3 regions of the Streptomyces sp. NPDC018610 genome follow, and region 2 is predicted to be linked to each of the others. Evidence: riboswitches for the same ligand, from Rfam matches in the RefSeq annotation. Region 2 holds a riboswitch; each other region holds the start of a gene.

Region 1 (7,873 bases), on a different contig from region 2:
ATGGGACCGAAGGGTGTCGTAGGCCTCGGTGTAGGCCTCCAGGTCTTCTTTCCGATCGAGGTGGAAGCTACTCGTCAAGTGGTCGAGAACGACCACATCCAGATCAGAAGTGTGAGAAAAGGAGAAGATGACGAAAGGCCCGGTGACGCCGATGTGCGCGCCCGCGGCGAACGGCAGCACCTGCAGCCGTACCTGGGGCAGCCGCGCCGCCTCCGCCAGCCGCTCCAGCTGACGCGCCATGACCTCCGGACCGCCCACCTCCCGGTGCAGCACGGCCTCGTCGAGCACCGCGTTCAGCTGCAGCGGCGGGTCGGCCCGCAGGACGTGCTGCCGGGCCAGGCGCACCTCGACCAGCGCGTCCAGCCGCTCCTCGTCCAGCCCCTCCACGGCGGCCCGGGTGACCTCACGGGCGTACTCGGCCGTCTGGAGCAGTCCGGGCACGACCGTGGTCTCCAGGGTGCGCATCGCGGTCGCCTGCGACTCCAGGCTGATGAAGTCCCGGTAGGTGGGCGGCAGCACACCGCGGTAGGCGTGCCACCAGCGGTGCCGGCCGTCGCCGTCCTCGGAGGCCGCCAACGCCAGAAGCAGCCGGCGCAGTTGGGCGTCGTGGACCGCGTAGGCGTCCAGCAGCAGCCGCACGTCGGCCGGTTTCACGCCGCTGGTGCCGGTCTCGATCCGGCTCACCTTCGACTGGTGCCAGCCCACCAGCCGGGCCGCCTGTCCGCTGGTGAGACCCGCGCCGGCGCGCAGCGTGCGCAGTTCGGCGCCGAGCTTGCGGCGGCGCACCACGGGACCGTGCTGCATGGATACTCCTCACTCCTCCCGGGTTCGTGCGGCGGCCCGCGGCGACCCGCGCCGCGAACGGGGACGGTGTGTCCCCGCCGGGCCCGGGCGCGCCCAGCCGGGCCCGGCACGGTCGGCGCCGGGCCCGGTGCGGGCCGTGTCGCATGCGGTCGGCCGTCGCAGAGTTCACCGCTTCGGGCGACAGATATATGCATATCTCGGTGGATCGCCACCGGGACCGCCCGGGTGATGGCAGTCTGACGGCGAAGCACCAGTCCGGGACCGTACTCGAACCATCCGCTCCGTGTCGGACCGCGGCCCCGTGGGAAAGGGACGACATCGCCATGGCAGACCTTCTGGAAGCATCCGTCACTCTGCCGAGCGATCCCGCCTCGGTCTCCGCCGCCCGCGCCTATGCGGTGGGCACCCTGGCGGAGTGGGGCCTGTCCGCGGAGACGGACACCGCCGACACCGTGCGGCTCATCGTCTCCGAGCTCGCGACCAACGCCGTACAGCACACTTTCGGGCAGTCGCCGACGTTCACGGTGGCCCTCCTCCTGGAGCGCGACGAACTGCTGCGCATCGGGGTCACCGACAGTCATCCACGGTTCCCGAAACGGCTGCCGGCCGCCGTCCAGCAGGACAACGGCCGGGGCATGGTGATCATCCGGTGTCTCGCCGCGGAGTGCGGCGGACGACTGACCGTGCGGCCCACCCGGGAGGGCGGGAAGACGGTCTGCATCGAGCTCCCGTGGACGGTCGACGACCGTCCGGCACCGTGCAGGCGGGAGCCGTAGCGCGCGACGTCGCGGGCCGTGGAGCCGGCGACCCGTGAACGACACGGGGAGACGGCCCGGGAACGCGGCGGCGCCGTGACGTCGGAGAGCGACGGCGCCGCGGACCGAGGGCGGTGACGGTGTCTCACCGGCCGTCCCCGCCCCCGGGCGGGTCAGTTGACCCGCCCGTACCACACGCTTCTGGTCCAGATCTTCTGCAGCCGCACCACGTCCCCGGTCTTCGGGGCGTGCCAGATCTTGCCCCCGCCGGCGTAGATGCCGACGTGGTAGACGTACGAACCCGAGTGGAAGAACACCAGGTCACCCGCGCGGCGGCTGCCCGCGGAGATGTGACGGGTCTTGTTGTACTGCTGTTCGGCCGTGCGGGGCAGCTTCTTGCCCGCCCTCTTGAACGAGTACAGCGTGAGTCCGGAGCAGTCGAACCGCCGTGGTCCCGTGGCGCCCCACTGGTAGGGGGAGCCCTTCTTGGACGCCGCGATCTGGAGAGCCCTCGTCGCGAGGGTCGCGGCTGAGGCGTCCCCGGCGGCGCCGGGCACCACGATCGAGCCGCCCACGGCGGCGATGGTCAGGGCCGAGGCCGTGCCGGCCCGGGCCATGAACGACGGGACACGATTGAGCGCAGTCATGCGCAACCCTTCGTCAGCCGCCTGTGAAGGATGACCTGTCGGATTCGGGCTGGCGAAGTTGCCCGGCCGCGTTGCCGCGGCTTCACCCCAAGGGCGGCTCGACCCGGTCATGGCGTGACCGTTCCGGCGACCCGTCGTGCTCGGGTCCTCCACTCCTGCCGATCCACTCCCGTCGACCGGTTGTCCGGGCGGCGGCAGGACTCGGCGTCCGCCCGGACCGCCCCGCCGCTGTGGCGGGGGCTTGTCGTCAGACAGGGATCTTCACCTACGGATGTCCGAAAATCCCAACGGAACCGGAGATCTGTGTTGTTACTCACCACTCACCCGTTCGGGTGGACACTCGCTCGCTCGAACGACTGTGTCCTCTTGCGGCGACGCCCGGACCAGCACCGGAGCATCCCATTCCGCCATCCGTGCGGGCTGGTCGCGCAACCGGAAGGGCCCCGAAAAAGGGTGTGTATCTACGCCGAAAGGCGGTACGTCATTTGGTCCGTTTCGGCTCACGCCCGCGGTCACGCGCCGTGTGACCGGCACGCGTGCCGGCATGGGTGCGGCCCGGGACGCCGCTGCGGGTGCGTCAACTGGCTCTCGCGAGCGGCAGGGTGACGCGGGCGGTCGGCCGCTCGCCGCCCAGGGCCCGCAGCGCCCGCAGCGGCCTCAGCGCCCGCGCCAGGGCGGCGTGTGCGGCTCGGGCCCGCCACGGCGGTGCGTCAGCGCGAGCACGTCCCGCAGTTCCGCCGCCGTGCGGCCTGAGCGCCTGAGGGGCGCTCAGGCCGCTGTGGCCTCCCCGGCCCGGATCGCTCCGGCCGAGCAGGGCCGCCGCGGCGCGGTAACGGCCGACCGGCTCCCCTCGGCGCGGTCAGCGCCGCCGGCGGCCTCGGGACGGTTCCGAGGGCGGCTCGGCGGGGTCGAGCGGCGGCGTCGGCGGCCCACCCCGCGTCCGGGTCCGGTGTCCGCCGGTGCGGTGCCCACGCGCTCGGCGGGCCCCGTGACCGCCCGGCGGCCGGCCGGGGGACGGGGGAGAGGGGGGCGTAGCGCATCCCTCCAGGGGGACGGTACCGGCCTGCGGGGCCGTCGGAGTCGGGAACGCACAGGACGTACGCGGCCCGGCCAGGGGCTTCGGACGGCGGGCCTCCGGTCGTGCGCGCCGTCGTCCTGGAGCAAGCTGGAGGTGGAACTCCGGCCGCTCGACGACCCAGGGGATCTGCAATGGTGTTCTTCGCGATTTCCAGGCGGCACCCCCTCCAGCTGCTGTCCACCACCGATCTGGTGCTGGAGCACGAGCGGCTGCACGAGGAGATCGACCAGATGCAGCGCGCCCTGACCTCGCACGCCGTCATAGACCAGGCCATCGGCGCGGTGGTCGCCTTCGGGCGGATCCCGCCCGATGACGCCTGGCGGGTCCTGCGGGAGGTCTCCCAGCGCACCAACACGAAGGTGCGCACGGTCGCCGAGCACGTCTTGAAGTTCGCGCAGGGCGGCGCCCTGTCCGACACCGAGCTGGAGGAGCTGAGGCGGGCGCTCGGCCGGCACGCGGCGCCCTGCTCCACGAGCCGCGCGCGGTCCTGAGCGGCACCGATTCGCCCGGTGGGGCGGGCGGACGTCCGCCCGGGCGCCCGGCCGGGCCGTCGGCGCACGGCGAGCGGCGCTGACGGCCCGCGCCGGCGCCACGTCCTGACGCCCGGGCCCCCGTGAACCCGTGTCCCGCGCCCCCGTGTGGCCCCCGTGACGTCCGTGACGCGCGTGACGTGCGGCGGCGGCGCCCCGTGTGGAGCAGCGGGGTCTTTCGGTTATGGAGCAGCCCAGCTTCCGGTCATGGAACGTCCAAGGTCTGGTTAACGTCGTCGAAACTCCCGCGAACTAACCTGCAGATCCACGCCACCTGCGGTTTTTCCGTCCGGATTGCCCAAGATCGGGGAGTCCGTCCCTGTGTTAGACCTGTCCCGTCGCGGTGGCTGCGGCAACCGGGCCCGCACGGTCCGGAGCGAGGACTGTGAGGTGGGCACATGCAACTGACCCCGCACGAACAAGAGAGACTGCTCATCCATGTGGCGGCCGACGTCGCCGAGAAGCGCCGGGCCCGTGGGCTGAGGCTGAACCACCCCGAGGCGATCGCCCTCATCACGTCGCACATCCTCGAGGGCGCCCGCGACGGCCGCACCGTCGCCGAACTGATGTCCTCCGGACGCAAGGTGCTCACCCGCGACGACGTCATGGAGGGCATCCCCGAGATGATCCACGACGTCCAGGTCGAGGCCACCTTTCCCGACGGCACCAAGCTCGTGACCGTCCACGAGCCGATCGTCTGAGGGGGGCCGCGGTGATTCCCGGAGAGATCCTGTTCGACGACGGCCCGATCACGTACAACGAGGGCCGTGAGGTCACGCGGCTGACCGTGCTGAACGCCGCCGACCGTCCCGTGCAGGTCGGCTCGCACTACCACTTCGCCGAGGCCAACCCCGGTCTGGAGTTCGACCGTGCCGCCGCGCACGGCAAGCGGCTGGACATCGCCGCGGGGACCGCCGTGCGCTTCGAGCCCGGCGTCCCCGTCGACGTCGCCCTGGTCCCGATCGCCGGCGCCCGCGTCGTGCCCGGACTGCGCGGCCGGATCGGAGGCTCCCTCGATGCCTGAGATCTCGCGCCCCGCCTACGCCGACCTGTTCGGCCCCACCACCGGCGACCGCATCCGGCTCGCCGACACCGATCTGCTGATCGAGATCGAGGAGGACCGCTGCGGCGGCCCCGGGCGCGCCGGTGACGAGGCCGTCTTCGGCGGCGGCAAGGTCATCCGCGAGTCCATGGGCCAGTCGCGCGCCACCCGCGCGGACGGCGCCCCCGACACCGTGATCACCGGTGTGGTCATCGTCGATCACTGGGGGATCGTCAAGGCCGACGTCGGCATCCGCGACGGCCGGATCACCGGCATCGGCAAGGCGGGCAACCCCGACACCATGGACGGCGTCCACCCGGACCTGGTCCTCGGCCCGGAGACCGAGATCATCGCGGGCAACGGGCGGATCCTGACCGCGGGCGCCATCGACGCGCACGTCCACTTCATCTGCCCGCAGGTCGCCGACGAGGCGCTCGCCTCCGGCATCACCACCCTCGTGGGCGGCGGCACCGGACCGGCCGAGGGCTCCAAGGCGACCACCGTGACCCCCGGCCCCTGGCACCTGGCGCGGACCCTGGAGGCGCTGGAGGCCTACCCGCTCAACATCGGTCTGCTCGGCAAGGGCAACACCGTCTCGCACGAGGCCATGCTGTCCCAGATCCGCGGCGGCGCCCTCGGCCTGAAGCTGCACGAGGACTGGGGATGCACGCCCGCGGTCATCGACGCCGCGCTCACCGTCGCCGACCGGACCGGCGTCCAGGTCGCCATCCACACCGACACCCTCAACGAGGCCGGTTTCGTGGGCGACACGCTCGCCGCGATCGCCGGCCGGGGCATCCACAGCTACCACACCGAGGGCGCGGGCGGCGGCCACGCGCCGGACATCATGACCGTGGTCTCCGAGCCGAACGTGCTGCCGAGCTCCACCAACCCGACCCGGCCGTTCACCGTCAACACCGTCGAGGAACACCTCGACATGCTGATGGTGTGCCACCATCTGAACCCGGCGGTCCCCGAGGACCTGGCGTTCGCCGAGTCGCGGATCCGCCCCTCGACCATCGGCGCCGAGGACGTGCTGCACGACCTGGGCGCCATCTCGATCATCTCCTCCGACTCCCAGGCCATGGGCCGCGTCGGCGAGGTGATCCTGCGGACCTGGCAGACGGCGCACATCATGAAGCGCCGCCGCGGCCTGCTGCCGGGCGACGGGCGCGCCGACAACCACCGGGTACGCCGCTATGTCGCCAAGTACACGATCAACCCGGCCGTCGCACAGGGCCTGGACCGCGAGATCGGCTCCGTGCGGACCGGCAAGCTCGCCGACCTCGTGCTGTGGGAGCCCGCGTTCTTCGGGGTCAAGCCGCTCCTCGTCATCAAGGGCGGCCAGATCGCGTACGCGCAGATGGGCGACGCGAACGCCTCGATCCCGACCCCGCAGCCCGTCCTGCCGCGCCCGATGTACGGGGCGATCGGCCGGGCGCCCGCGTCCAACTCGGTCACCTTCGTGGCCCCGCTCGCGATCGAGGACGGGCTGCCCGAACGGCTGCGGCTGGGCAAGCGCTTCGTCGCCATCGACTCGACGCGCGCGGTGACCAAGGCGGACATGCGCGAGAACGACGCGCGGCCCGACGTCGTCATCGACCCCGACAGCTTCGCGGTGCGCGTCGACGGCGAGCTGATCGAGTCCGTGCCGGCCGAGGAACTGCCCATGGCCCAGCGCTACTTCCTCTTCTGAGGGGGTGCCGATGTCAAGGGCAGCGCTCCTCGTCCTGGCCGACGGCCGCTTCCCCGCCGGAGGGCACGCGCACTCCGGCGGGGCGGAGGCGGCGGTCAGGGCCGGGCGGATCACCGGCGCGCCGGACCTGGCGGACTTCTGCCGGGGGCGGCTGCACACGGCCGGGCTGGTCGCGGCGGCCCTCGCCGCGGCCGCCGCGCTCGGCCACGATCCCCGCGCACTGGACGCGGCGGCGGACGCGCGGACCCCGTCGCCCGCGCTGCGGCTGGCCGCGCGCAAGCTCGGCCGGCAGCTGACGCGGGCCGCCCGGGCCACCTGGCCCGCCCCCGAACTGGACGCCCTGGCCGGTCGGTTCCCCAAGGGAGCCCACCAGCCGGTGGTGCTCGGGCTCACGGCCCGGGCCGCCGGGCTCGGCCCGGACGACGCGGCGTACTGCGCGGCGTACGAGTGTGTGAGCGGACCGGCCACGGCGACGGTGCGGCTGCTCAGCCTCGACCCGTTCGACGCGACGGCCGTACTGGCCCGGCTGGCACCGGAGTTGGACCAGGTCGTCGAGCGGGCGGTGGCGGCGGCCCGGCTCGTCGCGGTCGACGGCGTCGACGCGCTGCCCGCGTGCTCCGCGCCGCTGCTGGAGATCGCGGCCGAAGCGCACGCCGCCTGGCCCGTACGGCTGTTCGCGTCCTAAGGGCTGTCCCGTAATTCCTGGTGGATCAGTGCGCGGCGTCAGATGCGGTGGATCGCAAGGCGGAGGGGTGCCCGGATACTGGATGTATCCGGGCATTCCGGCAACGCGGCGAGGCGCCGTAGCTGTCGTCGCGCGCCCGCCAGGGATTACGGGACAGCCCTTAGGGGGCTCCAACCCCCGTCCCTGTCCCGTCCTCCTTCCCATCTCCGGGGCTGCCCCCCGCACTCCGGACCCCGGCCGGCGCCCTCGGCCCTGCCCTGTCCTCCGACAGGCCGGGCGGGCCGCCGGATCCCGGCCGGGCCGACCACTGGAGCCGTGTCATGCACCTCGATCATTCCCACCCCACCGCCCCCGCCGTCAGCGCCGACGCGCACCGGCCCGACGGCACCCGCCGGGCCGTCCGGATCGGCCTCGGCGGACCCGTCGGGTCCGGGAAGACCGCCACCGTCGCCGCCCTGTGCCGGGCGCTGCGCGACGAAGTGTCGCTCGCCGTCGTCACCAACGACATCTACACGCGCGAGGACGCCGAGTTCCTGCTGCGCCAGGCCGTGCTGCCGCCCGAGCGGATCACCGCCGTGGAGACGGGCGCCTGCCCGCACACGGCGATCCGGGACGACATCTCGGCCAACCTGGAAG
Region 2 (7,873 bases):
GCGGCATCGTCGCCAAGCTGATCCACCGCCACCCGCACGTCTTCGGCGACGAGAGCGCGACGACGCCGGAGGAGGTGAAGGAGCACTGGCTGCGCACCAAGGCCGAGGAGAAGCGCCGCGCCTCCGTGACGGACGGCGTCCCCCTCGGCCAGCCGGGCCTGGCCCTGGCCGCCAAGCTCTCCTCCCGCGCCCGCACGGCGGGCCTGAACGTCCCCCTGCCGAAGACGGAAGGCGTCGGCTACGAACTCCTGACCCTGGCCGCCGAGGCCGAGGCGCGGGGAGTGGACCCGGAAGCGGCCCTGAGAGCGGCGGCCCGGACATACCGGGACGCCATCCGAAAAGCAGAACAAGTCTGACCTCCAGCCCCCAAGCCTCCAGGACCTCCCGGGGCCCGAGGGCCCGAGGGGCGCGGACTGCGCGCCCAGCCCCCACCCTCCCGCGGAGAACGACGCCCCCCAGGGGGTCTGGGGGACACCCCCCAGGTCCGGGACGGGAAGGGGAGGCGGGGACGACCTCCCCCCAGGCGCCCCCTTGGCGCCCCTTCCCCCCGCACCCCCACGACTAGGGTCACCCCCATGCAGGACCAGCCACCCACCACCCCACCCGCACCCGCCACCCCACCGGGCCCCGCACCCGCCACCCCACCGGCACCGGCACCCCCGACCCCACCCGCAGCCCAAGAGGCACCCGCCCTCTTCACCTGGGACTTCGCGACCAACCCCTACCCCGCCTACGCCTGGCTCCGCGAACACGCTCCCGTACACCGCACCCGCCTCCCCAGCGGAGTGGACGCCTGGCTGGTCACCCGCCACACCGACGCGAAAGCGGCCCTCGCCGACCCCCGCCTCTCCAAGAACCCCGCCCACCACGACGAACCGGCCCACGCCAAGGGCAAGACCGGCATCCCCGGCGAGCGCAAGGCCGAGCTGATGACCCATCTGCTCAACATCGACCCGCCGGACCACACCCGTCTGCGCCGCCTGGTCAGCAAGGCCTTCACCCCCCGCCGCGTCGCCGAGTTCGCCCCCCGCGTCCAGCAGCTGACCGACGTCCTCATCGACCGCTTCGCCGAACGCGGCGGCGCCGACCTCATCCACGAGTTCGCCTTCCCGCTGCCCATCTACGCCATCTGCGACCTGCTCGGCGTCCCCCGCGAGGACCAGGACGACTTCCGCGACTGGGCGGGCATGATGATCCGCCACGGCAAGGGCCCCCGGGGCGGAGTGGCCCGCTCGGTCAAGAAGATGCGCGGCTATCTCGCCGACCTCATCCACCGGAAGCGGCTGGCGCTCCCCGCCGAGCCCACCCCCGGCGAGGACCTGATCTCCGCCCTCATCCGCGCCTCCGACCACGGCGAGCACCTCACCGAGAACGAGGTCGCCGCCATGGCGTTCATCCTCCTGTTCGCCGGCTTCGAGACCACCGTCAACCTCATCGGCAACGGCGTCCACGCGCTGCTCACCCACCCCGGCCAGCGCGACCGGCTGCAGCGGTCCCTCGCCGCCGGGGAGCGCGGCCTGCTGGAGACCGGGGTGGAGGAACTGCTGCGCTACGACGGCCCGGTGGAGATGGCCACCTGGCGGTTCGCCACCCGGCCGCTCACCCTCGGCGGGCAGGACATCGCCGTCGGCGACCCGGTGCTCGTGGTGCTCGCCGCCGCCGACCGGGACCCGGAGCGGTTCGCCGATCCGGACACCCTCGACCTCGCCCGCCGGGACAACCAGCATCTGGGCTACGGCCACGGCATCCACTACTGCCTCGGCGCCCCGCTCGCCCGTCTGGAGGGCCAGACCGCGCTGGCCACCCTCCTCACCCGGCTCCCGGACCTCGGCCTCGACGCCGACCCGGCGGAGCTGCGCTGGCGCGGCGGACTCATCATGCGCGGACTGCGGACCCTTCCCGTGCGTTTCACCCCGGCCCCGGCCGGTGACGCGGAGCCGGCCGGGGCCGGCACGGGTCCTTCCACGACTCCGTGACGAACGCAAAGCTGACACACGCTCAACTATGTGATCTTCACGTGATCTGTGTGGCATTAACTTGTGACAAGTGATCGGTAGCGGCTACCTTCACGCATCAGCGCGGCGGGCGGCTACCGGTCGCCGCGCGGTCACCGTCGTCGCGCGAAAGGTCTCCGCATGCTCTCCGGGAACGGTCGTCACCGTCGCCCCCGCCAGGCTCCGGCCCTCCTCGTCGCCGCCGGGGTCACCGGCTCCGCCATCGCCATCCCGCTCGTCGCCGCCTCGGGCGCCAGTGCGGCCGACGGCACCACGTGGGACAAGGTGGCGCAGTGCGAGACCGGCGGCTCCTGGAGCGCCGACAACGGCAACGGCTACTACGGCGGCCTGCTGCTGACCCAGGACGACTGGGAGAAGTACGGGGGCCTCTCGTACGCCGCCAGCGCCGACCAGGCCAGCCGGTCCCAGCAGATAGCCGTGGCCGAGAAGATCCTCGCCGACCGGGGCCCGGGCGTCTGGCCCACCTGCGCGCTGCTCGCCGGGCTCACCAAGGACTCCGGCGCCGCGGACGTCGACACGGGCGTGGGCGGCTCGCAGGACTCCTCCACCGCCCCGGAGAGCGGCGGGACGGACGCCGGCAAGTCGACCGGTTCGACGGGTTCGTCCAGTTCGACCGGAACCTCCCGTTCGGCCGACGCCGGTGACCCCGGCCCGTCCGACTCGTCACAGGGTTCGGGCAAGTCGACCGGTTCGTCCGGTTCTTCGGCCGACCAGGACGGCGCGTCCGGCACGCCCTCCGACGCGAAGCACGCGGCGGGCTCGTCGGACGAATCCACCACGAAGCACTCGGATTCCCCCTCTTCGTCCACCAAGAAGGACGACTCGGCCAAGTCCGACACATCCCCCGGCGCCGGCGCTCCGGGCGCGTCGCCCTCGACGGATGCCGGCGGCTACGGCGACTCGGGCTACGCGGACAACTCCCGTCAGGCCGTCGGCTCTTCGGCCCTCGTCGACACCGGGGCGCTGGGCGGCGGCCGGCACCGCGGCGGCAGCGCCGCCGAGGACCCCGCCGGCGTCCCCGCGACCGTCGCGGGCGGCAAGCACGCCTCCCGGGCCGACGGCGTCACGACCGACACGGTCGGCGGCTCCTACGTCGTCCGTTCCGGCGACTCCCTGGCCTCCATCGCCGACTCCCTTGACGTGGACGGCGGATGGCACGCGCTGTACGCCGCCAACAAGAGCGCGATCGGCTCCGACCCGGACCGCATCGTCGCCGGTCAGAGCCTGGATGTCCCTACCGAAAACGCCCAGAAGTAGGGCGAGTTCGCGTCACACTTCGCACTGAATGTCCCTTTCGGTGAAAGTGTGGGATGAGTCTCAGAAGCCCTGATCGTCTTTGAAATTCGCTCGATCGCGTGTCTACGGTCATGACCGCTCGTCACCGCGAGCCCCGGCTGCCGCAACGCCGAATCCTGCCAGCGGCCGTACGGGAACAGTCGTCGCGTCATGCGCCGCAGGCAGGAGCGGGGGACCCAAGGTAAGTCGCCGCGCCGGGCAGCAGACCGGAGCGGCTGGGGGTGAAGCCGTGCCTCATCGAGGGCACGGCCGGGCAACTCAACCGGCCCGAACCCGACAGCTCACCTCGCAGGCGTCGGTGAGGGGATCCATCCATGCTGTTTTCCAGCAAGGGCAAGCACCGTCGTCCCTCCAAGGCCACCCGCGCCATCGCGCTCGCCGGTGTCACCGGCGCCGCCGTGGCCGCCCCGCTGATGGCCGCGGGCAACGCCTCCGCCGCCACCGCCTCCGAGTGGGACGCGGTCGCCCAGTGCGAGTCCGGCGGCAACTGGTCGATCAACACCGGCAACGGCTTCTACGGCGGCCTGCAGTTCACCAACTCCACCTGGGCCGCGTACGGCGGCACCGCCTACGCCTCGCGCGCCGACCTGGCGGGCAAGTCGCAGCAGATCGCCGTCGCCGAGAAGGTCCTCGCGGGCCAGGGCAAGGGCGCCTGGCCGGTCTGCGGCAAGGGCCTGTCCGGCGCCGCGTACACCGGCGGCACGAGCTCCTCCTCGTCGTCGTCCTCGTCCTCCTCCTCGTCGTCCTCGTCGAGCAGCAGCTCCAAGAGCGGCACCGTCAACCGCTCCACCGAGCAGCAGAGCGCCAACCGCTCGGCGACGCGTCCGGCCCCGAAGAAGACCGTCACCACCCCGACCGGCAAGAAGGTCGAGAAGGGCGACGGCGAGTACAAGGTGGTCACCGGCGACACCCTCAGCACCATCGCCGCCGCGCACCACGTCCAGGGTGGCTGGGAGAAGCTGTTCCAGCTGAACAAGGACATCGTCGACGACGCCGACCTCATCTACCCGGGCCAGCAGCTGCACCTGAAGTGACAGCTCACCGGCAGCCCGGCCACAGGCCCCGCTCAGGCGTGAGCGCCACCATGGCACTCACGTAGGGCCTTTCCCCCGTCCCCACGGGCTCCCCGCCCCGGCGCGTTCCCCCCGTACGCGCCGGGGCGGGGCTTTTTCCGCTCCGCCTTCGCTCCCCGTCCCCGAGGGGCCTTTCTTCGCCCGCCGTTCGCGGTCCCGTCACCGGCCCCTTTGTTCCGAGCGGGAACAATGTGTACCGTCACCCTGTCCACGGGACGGTCGGTCGGCCGGTCGGCGCCCCGGGACGGTTAGGCTCTAGTCGCAAGGCTCACACGCCCCGCACTTCAAGCGTCACATCCAAGAAGGAGATGCTCGTGCCGTCCATCGACGTCGTCGTAGCCCGGGAAATCCTGGACTCCCGAGGCAACCCCACGGTCGAGGTCGAGGTCGGCCTCGACGACGGCAGCACGGGTCGTGCCGCCGTTCCGTCCGGCGCCTCCACCGGCGCCTTCGAGGCCATCGAACTGCGCGACGGTGACCCGAACCGCTACCAGGGCAAGGGCGTCGAGAAGGCCGTCCTCGCCGTGATCGAGCAGATCGGCCCGGAGCTGGTCGGCTACGACGCCACCGAGCAGCGCCTCATCGACCAGGCCATGTTCGACCTGGACGCCACCGACAACAAGGGCTCGCTGGGCGCCAACGCCATCCTCGGCGTCTCGCTCGCCGTCGCGCACGCCGCCTCCGAGGCCAGCGACCTGCCGCTCTTCCGCTACCTGGGCGGCCCCAACGCGCACCTGCTCCCGGTGCCGATGATGAACATCCTGAACGGCGGCTCGCACGCCGACTCCAACGTGGACATCCAGGAGTTCATGATCGCCCCGATCGGCGCGGAGTCCTTCTCCGAGGCCCTGCGCTGGGGCGCCGAGGTCTACCACACCCTGAAGAAGGTCCTGAAGACCAAGGGCCTGTCCACCGGCCTCGGCGACGAGGGCGGCTTCGCCCCGAACCTCGGCTCCAACCGCGAGGCCCTCGACCTCATCCTCGAGGCCGTCAAGGAAGCCGGCTACACCCCGGGCGAGCAGATCGCCCTCGCGCTCGACGTCGCCGCCTCCGAGTTCTACAAGGACGGCAAGTACCTCTTCGAGGGCAAGGAGCGCTCCGCCGCCGAGATGACGGAGTACTACGAGGAGCTGGTGGCGGCCTACCCGCTGGTCTCCATCGAGGACCCGCTGTTCGAGGACGACTGGGCCGGCTGGAAGATCATCACCGACAAGCTCGGCGAGAAGGTTCAGCTCGTCGGTGACGACCTGTTCGTCACCAACCCCGAGCGTCTGGCCCGCGGCATCGAGGAGGGCACCGCCAACGCCCTGCTGGTGAAGGTGAACCAGATCGGCTCGCTCACCGAGACCCTGGACGCCGTCGAGCTGGCCCAGCGCAACGGCTTCAAGTGCATGATGTCCCACCGCTCCGGCGAGACCGAGGACGTCACCATCGCCGACCTGGCCGTCGCCACCAACTGCGGCCAGATCAAGACCGGCGCCCCGGCCCGCTCCGAGCGCGTCGCCAAGTACAACCAGCTGCTGCGCATCGAGGAGATCCTCGACGACGCCGCGGTGTACGCCGGCCGCAGCGCGTTCCCGCGCTTCCGGGGCGGCGCCGGGATCTCCAAGGTCTGAGCCGCCCGCCGCTGGGCCGTGGGGAGTCACGGTTCAGCCAGTCGTACGTACGTCCCCGTACCCGGTCCCGTACCGTGTCCGGGGGCGTACTGCTGCACCAGGCACGGACTGCCGCGGCGGTACGCGCCTGTGGACGGACACGAACGGGAGGCGGGGACGATGGCCGTGCGGGACCGGGACCGGTTCTCCACCGCGACCAGGCTCAGGCTGCTCGGCGAGCAGACAGCGGCCCGCGTCTACCGCTCCCAGACCCGGCGTCAGGCGCGCCGCTCCCGGCTCACCGGGCGCGCCGCGCTGCTGGCGCTGGTGGTCTGCTCGATGGTGGTCGCCCTGGCGTACCCGATGCGGCAGTACGTCTCCCAGCGCGAGGGCATCGCCGACCTGAAGCGGCAGAAGCAGCAGGCGCAGCAGCGGGTCGAGCAACTGCGCGACCTCAAGGCGCGCTGGCAGGACGACGCGTACGCCGAGCAGCAGATCAGGCAGCGGCTGCACTACGTGCTGCCCGGGGAGACCGGCTACACGGTGGTCGACCCGGGTCCGGTCAAGCAGTCGCGCGCCGAACAGGGGACGGCCCGCCGCCCCTGGTACACCAATGTCTGGTACGGCGTCGACAAGGCCGACGCCGGCCAGTGAACGGATGAGAAAGACAGGCATGGAAACCCCTCCGCCGCCCACCGAGCGCACCGAACCCACCGAAGCGGACGTCGAGGCCTTCAGGCAGCAGCTCGGGCGGCCGCCGCGCGGGCTGCGCGCGATCGCGCACCGCTGCCCCTGCGGGCAGCCGGACGTCGTGGAGACGGCCCCGCGGCTGCCCGACGGCACGCCCTTCCCGACGCTGTACTACCTGACGTGCCCGCGCGCGAACTCGGCGATCGGCACGCTGGAGGCCGACGGCGTGATGAAGGAGATGACGGAGCGGCTGGCGGCCGATCCGGAGCTCGCGGCGGCGTACCGGGCCGCGCACGAGGACTACATCCGGCGCCGGGACGAGATCGAGGAGCTGACGGGCTTCCCGAGCGCGGGCGGCATGCCGGACCGGGTCAAGTGCCTGCACGTCCTGGTCGCCCACTCGCTGGCCGCCGGGCCGGGCGTGAACCCGCTGGGCGACGAGGCGATCGCGATGCTGCCCGAGTGGTGGCGCAAGGGTCCGTGCGTGACGGTTCCCGGGACGCCCGCGGGCGGGGAAGGTCCGACGGGGACGACGGAGGACGGCAAGTGACCAGGGTCGCCGCCATCGACTGCGGAACGAACTCCATCCGTCTGCTGATCGCGGACGCGAATCCCGAGACGGGCGAACTCGTCGACCTGGACCGGCGCATGACGATCGTGCGGCTGGGCCAGGGCGTCGACCGCACGGGCCGGCTCGCCCCCGAGGCGCTGGAGCGGACCTTCGCGGCCTGCCGCGACTACGCGGCGCTCATCGAGGAACACGGCGTCGAACGGCTGCGTTTCGTGGCCACCTCCGCATCCCGGGACGCGGAGAACCGGGACGAGTTCGTGCGCGGTGTCGTGGACATCCTCGGCGTCGAGCCGGAGGTGATCACCGGCGACCAGGAGGCGGAGTTCTCGTTCACGGGTGCGACCAAGGAGCTGACGGGACGCTCGGACCTCACGGGGCCGTACCTGGTGGTCGACATCGGCGGCGGCTCCACGGAGTTCGTCGTCGGTGAGGACCGCGTGCGCCGGGCGCGTTCGGTGGACGTGGGCTGCGTCCGGATGACCGAGCGTCACCTGGTCGTGGACGGGGTGGTGAGCGACCCGCCCGCCGAGGAGCGGATCGCCGCGATAAGGGCGGACGTCGAGGCCGCTCTCGACCTGGCCGAGGAGACGGTGCCGCTGCGTGAGGCGCACACGTTGGTGGGCCTGGCCGGGT
Region 3 (7,873 bases), on a different contig from region 2:
GAGCGCGACGAACGCGTCCTCCAGTGACGCCCGTTCGACGCCGAAGCCGCGGACGCGGACGCCCGCCGTCACCAGCGCGGCGTTCACCTCGGCGAGGTCGCGCTCCGGCGGTTCGCCGGTCACCCGGTCGCCGCCGACCGCGATGTCGCCGACGCCCTGTTCCTTCAGCACCCGGGCCGCCTCGCCCGGATCGGGCGTGGCGACCACCAGCCGGCCGCGCGCCCCGGCGGCCAGTTCGGCGACCGCGCCCTGGGCGATGAGCCTGCCCTGGGCCATGACCGCCGCGTGCGTGCACACCTGCTCGATCTCGTCGAGCAGGTGGGAGGAGAGGAAGACGGTCGTGCCGTCGGAGGCCAGCTCCCGGACCAGGGCGCGGATCTCGCGCATGCCCTGCGGATCGAGGCCGTTGGTCGGCTCGTCCAGGACGAGCAGCCGGCGCGGCCGGAGCAGTGCGGCGGCCAGGCCCAGGCGCTGTTTCATGCCCAGGGAGTACGCCTTGGCCTTCTTGCCCGCGGCGCCCGTCAGACCCACCCGGTCCAGCGCGGCGGCGACGCGGGCCCGACGGGTGCGGGGATCGGCGGTCGGGTCGGCGGCGTCCTGGCGCAGCAGGTTGTCGCGGCCGGAGAGGAAGCCGTACAGGGCGGGTCCCTCGATGAGCGCGCCGACGTGCGGGAGCACGGCACGGGCGGAGCGGGGCATGGGCCGCCCGAGCACCCGCGCCGTGCCGGAGGTGGGCTCGATGAGCCCCATCAGCATGCGGATGGTGGTGGTCTTGCCGGAGCCGTTCGGACCGAGGAAGCCGAAGACGCTGCCCGCCGGGACGGTCAGGTCGAGACCGTCGACGGCCAGCTGCCCGCCGCGGTAGCGCTTGGTGAGCGCCCGGGTGTGGATGACTTCGTCGTCGTCCCCCGTGTCCCGCGCCGCCGCCTCGGCCGCGTACGGCCGCGCCGCCGGGACCGTACCCGGGCCCGTCGGGTCCGGCGCCGGCCGCGACGCGGTCACCGGCGGCGGGGCCGGGGCACGCTCCGCCTCAGGGCGTGGTTCCGTGGCGGACGCCTCGTCCATCGGCTTCCTCGATTCGGTCGTGCCCCTCGCGTCCGGTCACCGCCCGGCGTCGGCCGCCTTCACCAGCGTGTCCTTGGTGACCGTGCCGACGTAGACCTTGCCGTCGTCCGTGATCAGGGCGTTGATCAGGCGGGTGGAGAAGACCGTTCCCTTGCCGAACTCGCCGGACACATGGTCGCCGAGCGAGCCGAGGAAGCCGTTCAGGTCACCCTTGCCGGAGGACGACGGGATGCCGCCCTTGGCGCCGGTGTCGAACGTGGCGACGGAGTTCCAGCCCTTGCCGAGGACCTTCATGCCCTCCCCGCCCTCGAAGGGACCCTTGCCCGGGGCCAGTCCTCCCTGGGGGGCGCCGGACGCGCGGGAGTGCCGCGGAGCCTTGGCGTCCTTGTCCTCGGTGATCTTCGCGCCCTTGGGCGGGGTGAAGTCGAAGGTCCCGGCGGCCGGCTTGGCGAAGTCGATCCGGGTGAAGCCGGCGTCCACGACGGCGGCGCCGCCGCCCGCCGGGGTCAGCGTGAACTTCAGCGGCAGCCCGGTCCGGGAGTCCACCGCGATGCTGATCGCGCCGACCGTGGTGCCGGAGGCGTGCTTGGGCTTGATGACCAGCTTGTAGGCGTCCCGGCCGGCCACCTGGGCGGTGCCGTCGACCGTCACCGAGGTGGTGTCGTCGACCGACTTCAGGGCCTGGTCGGCGAAGTCCTTCGGCGTGGCGGGCGCCTCGCCCTTCTTCCCGTCCTGGGCGGCGGTGCCGTGGAAGACCTCGTCGGACTTGCTGTCGTAGCCCCAGACGTCCTTGCCGTCGTGGATCAGGCTGTACTCGGCGGCGCTCTCGATCAGGGAGACCTTCTGCCGGTCCGGCCCGTCGGCCGCGACGCGCAGGGTGTGCGTGCCGGAGGCCAGCTCGGTCAGCTTGGCGGACGGGTCGGCGGACGAGCCGGAACCGCCCCCGGCCGCGCCGGAGGTGAGCCCGCTCGTCAGGCCGCCGAGGTCCGGCAGGCCCAGGTCGGTGCTGATCTTGACGGTGCCGGACAGCTGCTGGACGTCCGACTGGGCGATCTTGTCGATGAGTTGCTGTGCGGTGATCTTCGGCAGGTCGGGGTCGCCGGAGTCGGCGAGCGCCGGGACGAGCCCGATGGTCGCCGCCGCCACCCCCACCACCGCGACCGGGACGGCGTAGCGCGCGGCCTTGCGCCGTGCCGAGTACCGGCCGTCGGCCTCCTCGGCGCTCCTGCTGTCGTCGGATTCGTACGGTGCCATGTGTGCCTTACCTCCGTCGTCGGCGGCGGCTCCCCGTCTCTGCTGCTCCCACCCCGAGCCGCCATTCTCACCCGAATCGGTGAGGAGTGGTGTGGTCCGTGGTTCCATCTGACCAAATCGACGGCTCGCAGACGTCAGCCCGCGGAGGCAACTCCGCCTACGCCTGCGGTATGACACCCGGGGGCAAGCCCCTCCCCCCACCCCTAGGGGGCCGGCCGGGGCGGACCGCCGGGAGGAGGCCGCCCGCCGGGCGCCGCAGGGCTCGGGGCGGGGGACGGAGGCCGCCAGGAGCGGGCGACTGGACCGGGCGGGCACCGAGAGGACAGCGGAACGCGCGGCCACACGGACGTGGAAGCGGACGGCTGAGCCCCGCCGCCCCGTCGCGCCACCCCGTCACACGGCGCCGCGCGACGTCCACGAAGGACCACGGCATCACACGGCACCGCCCGACGGGCGCGGAAGACCACGGCATGACCCGGCATCGCCCGGCCGTCCGGCGCACCGGCGCCGGGCCGGCCCGGTGGACCACCGCGTCGCGCGGCGGAATCCGGAGCGCCGGGAGCGCACGCGCGCCAAGGGCCGTCCCGTGATCCCTGGTGGGTCAGCGTGCGGCGTCAGACGCTGGGAGCGCCTCCCACGCCGTTCAGGCGGTGGGGGAGAGCATCGCAAGGCGGAGGGACGCCCGAACACTGGATGTCTGCGGGCGTTCCGACAACGCGGCGTGGGGGTAGCCCCGGCCGGAGGCTGGGGGAGTGCCGTGGCTGTCGTCGCGCGCCCGCCAGGGAGCACGGGACAGCCCTCAGCCGGCGCGGTGGACCACCGCGTCGCACAGCTGCAGCAGCGCCGCCTTCGCGTCGCACTCCCGCAGCGGGGCCAGCGCGGCCCGCGCCTCCTCGGCGTAGCGGACGGTGTCCCGGCGGGCCTGCTCCAGGGCCGGGTGCGCCCGCAGCGCCGCCAGCGCCTCGGCGAGCCGGGCGTCGTCACCGAGGTCGGATTCCAGCAGCTCGCACAGCGCGATGTCCTCGGCCAGCCCGAGCCGTGCCGCGCGCTCGCGCAGCCGCAGGACGGGCAGGGTCGCGACGCCCTCGCGCAGATCGGTGCCGGGCGTCTTGCCGGACTCGTGCGCGTCGGAGGCGATGTCCAGCACGTCGTCTGCGAGCTGGAAGGCGACGCCCAGCCGCTCGCCGTACTGCGTCAGCACGTCCACGACCGTCTCGTCGGCCCCGGACATCATCGCGCCGAACCGGCAGGAGACGGCGACGAGCGATCCGGTCTTGCCGCCCAGCACGTCCAGGTAGTGGTCGACCGGGTCCCGGCCGTCCTGCGGGCCCGCGGTCTCCAGGATCTGCCCTGTGACCAGCCGCTCGAACGCCAGCGCCTGGACGCGGACCGCCTCCGGCCCGAGGTCGGCGAGGATCTGGGAGGCCCGGGCGAACAGGAAGTCGCCGGTCAGGACCGCGACCGAGTTGCCCCAGCGGGTGTTCGCGCTGGCCACGCCGCGGCGCACCGCGGCCTCGTCCATCACGTCGTCGTGGTAGAGCGTGGCCAGGTGGGTCAGCTCCACGACCACGGCCGACGGCACGACCCCCGGCGCGTACGGGTCGCCGAACTGCGCCGCGAGCATCACGAGCAGGGGCCTGAACCGCTTCCCGCCCGCCTTGACGAGGTGTTGCGCGGCCTCCGTGATGAAGGGGACCTCGCTCTTGGTGGCTTCGAGCAACCCTTCCTCGACAGCCGCCAACCCGGCCTGGACATCGGCTTCGACAGCCTGGTCCCGCACGCTCAGCCCGAACGGCCCGACGACGGTCACGAGGGGTCTCCTGTCTGCTGGTGTCTGCTGGCGATTACACGGTTTGTCGATAGGTCGCTGCCATCACTCAAGTCAGCGTATCCGGTCAGGTTTCGATCACCGCTAGCGCCCACCGATACAGGCCAGGCGGTATCGGTCACGCCCGATATGCATGCGATCGCCACGTATGAACAGATATTTATCGACTCACTCCTCTTCCCCGTGGCCGCCCTCACTCGCACACACGCTCACAGGTACACACGTGCGCCAGGGCCAAGACGTCACTCGACGTGACGACCATCACACCAACTCCCTCCATGGCCCGATTTAACCGTATTGGCATCCCAATTCCGCTTAGCCGTAAATGCTCCGCAGCTAAACAAACCGTGAGTTGGGTCACGGCGGACCGTCGGGCCCACACGCACCGGACCTCACCGCTTCACCGTGTCCCGTAAGCCAGTTGAGTGTTGGCGATCGCAAAGGATCAAGCATCCCAAACACCCCAGACCAAGGTCAATTAGGGCGAGGTGTGGTTTCGGTACTTGTTCTGGACATGTGCTCTCGCATACGTTCCGGGCCGTCGGGCGGAACGCCGAATCCTGCCGCCGCCCGAATCCAACGAACCGACACCCATGGCAGGAGCGGGGGACCCAGGTAAGTCGCCGGGCCGGAGCGCCGTACGTCGTCCAACGTCGTACGCCACGCCGGAACGGCTCGGGGTGAAGCCGTGCCCTTCGGGGCGCGGCCGGGCACCTCCCCGCCCGAACCCGACAGCTCACCTCGCAGGCGACGGAGAGGAAGTCCCGCATGTCCGCAAACGGTCAGCGTCGTTCCCGCACCGCCCGCATCCTCCGCACCCTCGCCGTCAGCGGCACGGGCGCCGCCGTTCTCGCCGTCCCGCTCATCGGCGCCACCAGCGCCTCCGCGGCCCCGGCCACCACCACGGCCGTGAGCTCGGTCTCCTACCCGAACAACCTCGACGGCTGGATCCGGGAGTCCCTCGCGATCATGGCCGAGAAGGGCATCCCGGGCTCCTACAACGGCATCCACCGCAACATCATGCGGGAGTCGTCCGGCAACCCGATGGCCATCAACCTCTGGGACTCCAACGCCGCCAAGGGCATCCCGTCCAAGGGCCTGCTGCAGGTCATCCAGCCGACGTTCAACACGTACCACGTGGCCGGCACGTCGTTCGACATCTACGACCCGGTCGCGAACATCACGGCCGCCTGCAACTACGCGGCGGCGCGGTACGGCTCGATCGACAACGTCTACAGCGCGTACTGAGGGACGGCCCGCCGGACCTGACGGGAATCTGCCTGACGGAGACGACGCCGGGCCCGGCGGGACGAAGCACCAACACGGACCTGGACGGGCCGGGCACGGCCGGACCGCACCGGCCGCGCCCGGCCCGCCTAGGCGAACAACCGATCGAGGACGACGGCGATGCCGTCGTCCTCGTTCGACGTGGTGACCTCGTCGGCCACCGCCTTGAGTTCGGGGTGGGCATTGGCCATGGCGACGCCCCGGGCCGCCCACCGAAACATCGGGATGTCGTTCGGCATGTCGCCGAAGGCGAGGGCGCTCTCCCGCCCGAGCCCCAGGTGTTCGGCGGCCAGCGCCAGCCCGGTCGCCTTGGTGATGCCGCACGGCTGGAGCTCGACGGTGCCCGGGCCCGACATCGTGACCGTCGCCAGGGAGCCGACCACGCCGCGGGCCGCCGCCGCGAGCTCGTCGTCGCCGAGGTGCGGGTGGCGCAGCAGCACCTTGCTGATGGGCGCGCGCCACAACTCCTCGCGCCGTCCGACCCGCACGGCGGGCAGGGTGGGGTGCGGCATGCGGTACCCCGGCTCGATGAGCGTGAGCCCGTCCACGCCGTCCTGGTCGACCGCGGCGTACACCTCGCCCACCTCGGCCTCGATCTTGCCGAGCGCGGTCTCGGCGGTCTCCCGGTCCAGGGTGACCGACCACAGCAGCCGGTCCGTCCCGGCGTCGTAGAGCTGCGCGCCCTGGCCGCACACGGCGAGTCCGGTGGCGCCCAGGACCGCCAGCAGTGACCGCACCCTCGGCGCCGGCCGTCCGGTCACCACGAGGTGTCGGGCGCCGGCCGCGGCCGCCCGCGCGAGCGCGGCACGGGACCGGTCGGACACGGTGTCGTCGCCGCGCAGCAGCGTCCCGTCCAGGTCAGTGGCGATGAGGGCATATGCGGGGGGAACGGGAGCGGCCATGATCAGAGAATACGGACCCCTCGCACGGCGGGAACCACGGGAACCGGACGGCGCCGGCACGCTCCGCCGCCCCGGCCGTCCTCCCCCAACTCCCGTTGCCCGGCGGCCTGCTGGTCGGTGGTCGGGGTCCGCCGTCTCACGATCACGCCCGGCACGTCCCGGTCGGCCCCGAACGGCACGCCCACGGCTCGCCCGGCCACGGGCCCCCACGTGCCCCCTACGGAGCGGACCCACCCCGTCCGCCTCCCCAAAGGACGCCAAGCCGGAATCACCCTCTCCGACAAGGCCAATTGGGACATCGCGAGCTCTTCAGGCACTGCCCAAGACGGTCGGCGCCCCCGTAACGTGTGGCCCGACCACATGAACGTGTGGCCTGATCCAACGGAACGCACGGCACACGAAAGAGAGGCAGTACCCGATGCCCCCCTTCGAGGTCCCCGAGGGCGACCCCTTCGGTCCGCACAACCTTCCCTACGGCGTCTTCTCGCGCGCCGGATCGCAGGAGAAGACCGTCGGCGTCCGGCTCGGCGACCACGTCCTGGACGCGGGCGCGGCGGCCATGGCGCTCGGCTCCCCGTACGCCGCCCTCCTCGCCCGGCCGACGCTGAACCCGCTGCTGGCCGCCGGCCGCACCGCCTGGTCGGACGTGCGCCGCGCGCTGACCGCGTGGGTGACGGTGCCGGCCCACCAGGAGACCGTCGCCCCGTTCCTGCACCCGCTGTCCTCGGTCACCCTGCACCTGCCCTTCGAGGTCGCGGACTACGTCGACTTCTACGCCTCGGAGAACCACGCGCGGAACGTGGGCCGGATCTTCCGCCCGGACGCGGCGGACTCGCTCACCCCCAACTGGAAGCACCTGCCGATCGGCTACCACGGCCGCTCGGGCACGGTCGTCGTGTCGGGCACCGACATCGTGCGCCCCGCCGGCCAGCGCAAGGCCCCCACCGACCCCACTCCGGTCTTCGGGCCCTCCGTCCGGCTGGACATCGAGGCCGAGGTCGGCTTCGTGGTGGGCGTGCCCTCGCGGACGGGGCAACCGGTGTCGCTGGAGAACTTCCGGGAGCACGTCTTCGGGCTGTGCCTGCTCAACGACTGGTCGGCGCGCGACATCCAGGCCTGGGAGTACGTCCCCCTCGGCCCGTTCCTCGGCAAGTCGTTCGCCACGTCGGTGTCGGCGTGGATCACCCCGCTGGACGCGCTGGAGGACGCCCGGGTGGCCCCGCCGGAGCGGACGCACCCGCTGCTGCCCTACCTCGACGACTCGGCGGACGAGCCCGGCGGCTACGACCTGCGGATCTCCGTCGCGATCAACGGGCACGTGGTGTCCGAGCCGCCCTTCTCCACCATGTACTGGACGGCCGCCCAGCAGTTGGCCCACATGACGGTCAACGGCGCCTCCCTGCGCACCGGCGACCTGTACGGCTCGGGCACGGTGAGCGGCCCGGAGGCGGCGCAGCGCGGCTCGCTGCTGGAGCTCACCTGGAACGGCCGGGAGCCGCTCGAACTGCCCGACGGCAAGCGGACGTTCCTGGAGGAC

Evidence for each region. A riboswitch is a leader RNA that binds a small molecule or an ion and turns the genes downstream of it on or off. The one in region 2 is predicted to bind cyclic di-AMP.
Region 1: another riboswitch for cyclic di-AMP. It lies ahead of ACH5A8_RS15935 (C40 family peptidase); the one in region 2 lies ahead of ACH5A8_RS18200 (transglycosylase family protein).
Region 3: another riboswitch for cyclic di-AMP. It lies ahead of ACH5A8_RS20045 (transglycosylase SLT domain-containing protein); the one in region 2 lies ahead of ACH5A8_RS18200 (transglycosylase family protein).

Annotation. Positions count from the first base shown of each region.
Region 1 is NZ_JBISAL010000005.1:387,779-395,651, reverse strand. It holds gene ACH5A8_RS15945 (helix-turn-helix domain-containing protein) at 1-804, opposite strand, end outside; gene ACH5A8_RS15940 (ATP-binding protein) at 1,128-1,580, shown strand; gene ACH5A8_RS15935 (C40 family peptidase) at 1,733-2,206, opposite strand; cyclic di-AMP (ydaO/yuaA leader) riboswitch at 2,210-2,423, opposite strand; gene ACH5A8_RS15930 (ANTAR domain-containing protein) at 3,416-3,775, shown strand; gene ACH5A8_RS15925 (urease subunit gamma) at 4,213-4,515, shown strand; gene ACH5A8_RS15920 (urease subunit beta) at 4,527-4,838, shown strand; gene ACH5A8_RS15915 (urease subunit alpha) at 4,831-6,552, shown strand; gene ACH5A8_RS15910 (urease accessory protein UreF) at 6,563-7,237, shown strand; gene ureG (urease accessory protein UreG) at 7,558-7,873, shown strand, end outside.
Region 2 is NZ_JBISAL010000006.1:386,371-394,243, forward strand. It holds gene ACH5A8_RS18185 (nucleoside triphosphate pyrophosphohydrolase) at 1-356, shown strand, start outside; gene ACH5A8_RS18190 (cytochrome P450) at 576-1,976, shown strand; gene ACH5A8_RS18195 (transglycosylase family protein) at 2,136-3,272, shown strand; cyclic di-AMP (ydaO/yuaA leader) riboswitch at 3,455-3,621, shown strand; gene ACH5A8_RS18200 (transglycosylase family protein) at 3,626-4,345, shown strand; gene eno (phosphopyruvate hydratase) at 4,693-6,000, shown strand; gene ACH5A8_RS18210 (septum formation initiator family protein) at 6,160-6,633, shown strand; gene ACH5A8_RS18215 (DUF501 domain-containing protein) at 6,653-7,219, shown strand; gene ACH5A8_RS18220 (exopolyphosphatase) at 7,216-7,873, shown strand, end outside.
Region 3 is NZ_JBISAL010000007.1:309,465-317,337, forward strand. It holds gene ACH5A8_RS20030 (ABC transporter ATP-binding protein) at 1-1,065, opposite strand, end outside; gene ACH5A8_RS20035 (outer membrane lipoprotein carrier protein LolA) at 1,102-2,319, opposite strand; gene ACH5A8_RS20040 (polyprenyl synthetase family protein) at 3,119-4,129, opposite strand; cyclic di-AMP (ydaO/yuaA leader) riboswitch at 4,720-4,910, shown strand; gene ACH5A8_RS20045 (transglycosylase SLT domain-containing protein) at 4,916-5,395, shown strand; gene ACH5A8_RS20050 (HAD family hydrolase) at 5,524-6,336, opposite strand; gene fahA (fumarylacetoacetase) at 6,755-7,873, shown strand, end outside.